2 regions of the Noviherbaspirillum agri genome follow, and region 2 is predicted to be linked to the other one. Evidence: predicted binding sites of a transcription regulator. Region 2 holds the regulator's gene; the other holds the start of a gene.
The links. The regulator NrdR, encoded in region 2, represses ribonucleotide reductase genes. The targets are predictions, from matches to a motif close to CACNANATNTNGTG.
Positions count from the first base shown of each region.

Region 1: the regulator NrdR is predicted to act here: its motif matches at 1,360-1,373, upstream of ACYVIA_RS03800 (ribonucleoside-diphosphate reductase subunit alpha).

Region 1 covers NZ_BAAGWA010000002.1:234,581-236,981, forward strand. The annotation lists gene ACYVIA_RS03800 (ribonucleoside-diphosphate reductase subunit alpha) at 1-1,117, opposite strand, end outside; gene ampD (1,6-anhydro-N-acetylmuramyl-L-alanine amidase AmpD) at 1,480-2,085, opposite strand; gene ACYVIA_RS03810 (sigma-54-dependent transcriptional regulator) at 2,082-2,401, opposite strand, start outside.
Region 2 covers NZ_BAAGWA010000009.1:16,786-19,186, reverse strand. The annotation lists gene glyA (serine hydroxymethyltransferase) at 1-547, shown strand, start outside; gene nrdR (transcriptional regulator NrdR) at 719-1,189, shown strand; gene pilV (type IV pilus modification protein PilV) at 1,211-1,867, shown strand; gene ACYVIA_RS15440 (PilW family protein) at 1,864-2,401, shown strand, end outside.

The sequences.
Region 1 (2,401 bases), on a different contig from region 2:
GGTAGCAGGACGACAGCTGCGAACGCTGCGTGCCCGAGTTGAACAGCGTCGGCGTCGAGCTCATGAAGTCGAAGGATGACAGGAGGTTGTAGAACTCGATGGCGCGCGCTTCACGGTCGATCTCGTTCAGCGCCAGCCCCATCGCGACCCGCATGTAGAACGCTTGCGGCATCTCGATGCGCTTGCCGTCGATATGCAGGAAGTAGCGGTCGTAGAGTGTTTGCAGACCAAGATAGCCGAACTGGAGATCACGTTCCGGCTGCAGTGCGTCTGCCAGGAGTTTCAGGTCAAATTGAGCGAGTTTTGGATCGAGCAGGTCGGCCTGAATCCCCTTCTTGATGAACTTTGGGAAGTAATCAATATAGTGAATGCGCGCATCCGCCTGTGCGACCTCCTGGCCGAATACTTCCTTGCGGATGGTGTGCATCAGCAGGCGGGCGGTGACCTTGCTGTAGGCGGGATCCTTTTCCATCAGCGCGCGGGCGGCCAGGATGGCGGACTTGTGCAGCTCCTCGACCGGCACACCGTCGTACAGATTCTTTACCGTCTCGGCAAAAATGGCTTCGGCATCGATATGTTTATCCAGGCCGACGTAGGCAGAAGTAATCAGTTTGCGCACCTGTTCGAGGTCAAGCGGACGGCGCTGTCCGTCTTCGGTGACATGCAGCTGCGGAATGCTTACGTTAGCCGAGGTCCGCTGCTGCGCCCGCTCCTCCATGCGCTTGGCACGATAGAGCACATAGGCGCGCGCAACGTCATGTTCGCCGGAACGCATCAGCGCCAGTTCGACCTGGTCCTGGACGTCTTCAATATGGAAGGTGCCGCCGGCCGGCTGGCGGCGGACCAGTGCACTAACGACGGTGGAAGTCAGTTGCTCGACCAGTTCCCGCACACGGGCTGATGCAGCTCCCTGCCCACCATTGACGGCCAGGAAAGCCTTGGTCATGGCGATGGAAATCTTGGACGGGGCAAAGCCGACGACGGCGCCATTGCGGCGGATAATCTTGTAGTCGCCGAGACTGACCGGCAGATTTGCGACTGTGGCGCCCGTCACGGCCTGCACGCCGATCCCGAAATCGCTCGCTGATTGAATGGAAACTTCTTGAGTAGTATGCATCTTGCCTCCTTCGACTGTAACGCTGACAGCTATGCAGCTGCTTATGTTTATGAATGAGAACGCCCGTAGCGGGCGGCTTCGCGGATTGATGCAGACAACTACGAACGGCCCATGGAAGCGCGGCCGGACATCACTGCCGGACGTAGCACGTCTGAACGGGAGAGCTGTTCACGGCTCGCCCACGAACACCAACCTGTCTTGAGGAACCGCCTGAATAGCCCATGGAATGGGATATCGCACACCACTACATATAGTGGTGGTTGCTGCGACACGCACTAATTCTAGTGCCGCGTAGGCAAGGATGCAATATCTTTTTTTCTTGATCCAGGACAATTTTTTGTGGCGCTTTTTGATTGACTTTTTCACGCGTTCGTGAAAAAACGCAGCGCGTCGGGAGCCAGTGCCGCAAGTCTCTCTTGCTGAATCAAGGACTTGCGATAACGCTCCCAATCGAAGAAAGGACCGGGATCGGTCTTGCGGCCAGGCGCAATATGTTCGTGCCCAGCAACATCCGTCAGTGGATAACGGCTACGCAAGGCAGCCGTGACGGTCGCCAGGGCCTCATACTGGGCAGCGTCAAATGGTTCGAAATCGGAACCTTCGAGTTCGATGCCGACGGAAAAATCATTGCAGCGTTCGCGGCCTCGAAAATTCGATACGCCTGCATGCCAGGCGCGATCATTGACAGAGACGAACTGAATGACGTGCCCATCGCGGCGGATCAGGAAATGCGCCGAGACGCGCAATGTACGCAATTGGTCGAAGTAGGGATGGGCATCGCAATCGAGGCAGTTGGTGAACAAGTCTGCGATGAACGGGCCGCCGAACTGGTTCGGCGGGAGGCTGATGTTATGAATGACCAGCAGGTCGACCTGCGTACCCGCGGCCCGCGCGTCACAATTCGGCGACGGTACGCGCTGTACGCCGCTGCACCAGCCGTTCTCTCCAACCAGTATGGAATGCTTCATTCCGGCTCGTGAATAGACAAACGCTGCATCCGGTAGCGGAGCTGACGAAAGCTGATGCCAAGCAGCTCAGCCGCCTGCGTCCGGTTGAAGCGGGTCTTCGCCAGCGCGCGCAGGATGATCTCCCGCTCGACCTGATCGAGATGCTCGGGGAGTGAGCGGGGCAAATCCCCCCCGGCTCCATCTACAGAAGATTGTGATGGAACTGCAGCCTGGGGTGATGCAGTAACCGGCGGCGGAGCCGGGTTTGGATCCGCAGCCACAAGCGGCGCCGGATGCGCTCGCTCTTCACCCAACGGCAAGGGAGCGACCGGCTTGA
Region 2 (2,401 bases):
CCCGCGCGGCGGCGTCATCCTGATGAAGGCCGAGCATGAAAAGGCGATCAATTCCGCGATCTTCCCGGGCATCCAGGGCGGTCCGCTGATGCATGTGATCGCAGGCAAGGCTGTCGCCTTCCAGGAAGCGCTGTCCCCGGAGTTCAAGACGTATCAGCAGCAGGTTGTGAAGAATGCGGACGCGTTGGCGAAGACCCTGATCGCACGTGGACTGCGCATTGTGTCCGGCCGCACCGAGTCGCATGTGATGCTGGTTGACCTGCGCGCCAAGAAAATCACCGGCAAGGAAGCAGAGGCCATCCTCGGTACGGCGCACATGACCTGCAACAAGAACGCAATTCCGAACGATCCCGAAAAGCCGTTCGTGACGTCCGGCATCCGCCTCGGCAGCCCGGCAATGACGACCCGTGGTTTCAAGGAAGCGGAAGTGACGAAGGTCGGCAACTTGATTGCGGACGTGCTGGACAATCCGCATGACGCAGCAACAATCGAGCGCGTGAAGGCAGAAGTCAAGAAACTGACCGACGCCTTCCCGGTATACGCCTGATCGTGTCGGGAAGTGTGCGGTGCAGGACAGGCAGGAAAAGCACAGCATACTTCCCGTCGACTTGATATTTTTTTATAACGGGAAGAGAATCCCGCGATTGGTAACAGATGCTGCTCGTCATTCAGTTCCTCTGGATCGGCGGCAGCAACATCCAGAACCGCAGGCACCCCAATGAAATGTCCCTTCTGTCATCATGAAGACACCCAGGTGATCGACACGCGCGTGTCGGAGGAGGGGGATACCATTCGCCGCCGCCGTCGCTGTGCTCATTGCGACAAGCGGTTCACCACCTACGAACGCATCGAACTGTCGATGCCGGTCATCGTCAAGAAGAACGGCAGCCGGACAGATTACGATCCGGCCAAGCTGCGCGCTAGTTTCATGCTTGCCCTCCGCAAGCGCCCGGTTTCCGCGGAAGCAGTGGATGCTGCCATCCATCGCATCGAAGAAAAACTGCTCTCCAGCGGTGCACGCGAGATTATTTCCGGCCACATCGGCGAGCTTGTCATGCGCGAACTGAAGCGCCTCGACAAGATTGCTTACATTCGCTTTGCGTCCGTGTACAAAAGCTTCGAAGACGTCGCCGAATTTCAGGATGCGATCGCTGAAGTCGGTCCTGAACGTAAGAACTCCACCACCTAGTTAACCGTGACAAGTCTGGACATGGATTTTTCGCGCTCAAAAAGTTGTAAAAAATGCAACAATAGTCGGCTCAGTTCGAGGAGACCCGTTTCGCGGAGATCCACGCTTCGCAAAAGAAGCGCCGGTTTCTCCATGGTTGAGACGTTGGTCGCGATGGTTATCATGGCTGTCGGTGTGATGGGAGCGGCAGGCTTGCAGCTGACAGCCCTGCGCACTGCCCGGCAGACTGCATTCGCGACAATTGCGTCGCATCTGGCGGCCGACATGGCGGATGCAATACGAGCGAGCCAAGGCTGGGCGAGCAGGAACGGCAGTGTGGATCCCTACCTCGATGCGAGTCTTGATTCGGGCGACGCGGAGGGCTCTACCCCGCCGGCGCGGTCTTGTTACAGCGACACTTGCGATCCGACGGAATTCGCTGCCTTTGAGGTGAGCGAATGGAAAGCACGGATCCGCAGCACCTTGCCTGCCGGCCGATTCCGCATTTGCCGCGATATCGATCCCTGGGACGGCAGCAGGAACGCGCCGGCGTGGCAATGCCACGATAATGCTGCGGATACGGCCCCGATCGTCGTCAAACTCGGCTGGCGCATCAACAATCCCGATGCGTCCCTGGCCAGCCATGCCACTGGCCACGAAGAGGCCGGCATGACTTTGATCGTGGGGGCAGGGGTATGACGGATCGCGGTCCTACCGCTTTGCGCGCAAAACATCGGTGGCACGGATTGCGCGGTGAGTACGGCGTCACTCTTGTTGAGTTGATGGTTTCGATGGCGATTGGCTTGTTTATCGTACTGGCTGCAACAGCGCTGCTTGTTTCAGTCAAGCAGGCCTATCTTGCTCAGGACGACGAAGCGCAGGTTCAGGAAGCCGGCAGGTACACACTCGATACGGTCGCCCGTGCGGTGCGACAAGCCTCGCACCGGACCTGGGATACGGAACAGGTGGCAGTTACCGACCAATCAGCATTCGATCCCGATGTTATCGGCCTCGATTCACGCAGCCTGCGCAGCAGGACTCCCGGCATCGAAGCGCCACTGCTGAAATCGGTGAATGGCAGCGATGTGCTGGCCATTCGTTTCTTCGGCTCCGGTAGCGCGGAAAGCGGTGACGGCACAATGCTAAATTGTGCCGGCTTTTCCACGCCATCTCCATCATCCGATGAGATGGCGGCAGATCACCGCACATGGAGCATTTTCTATGTGGCCATTG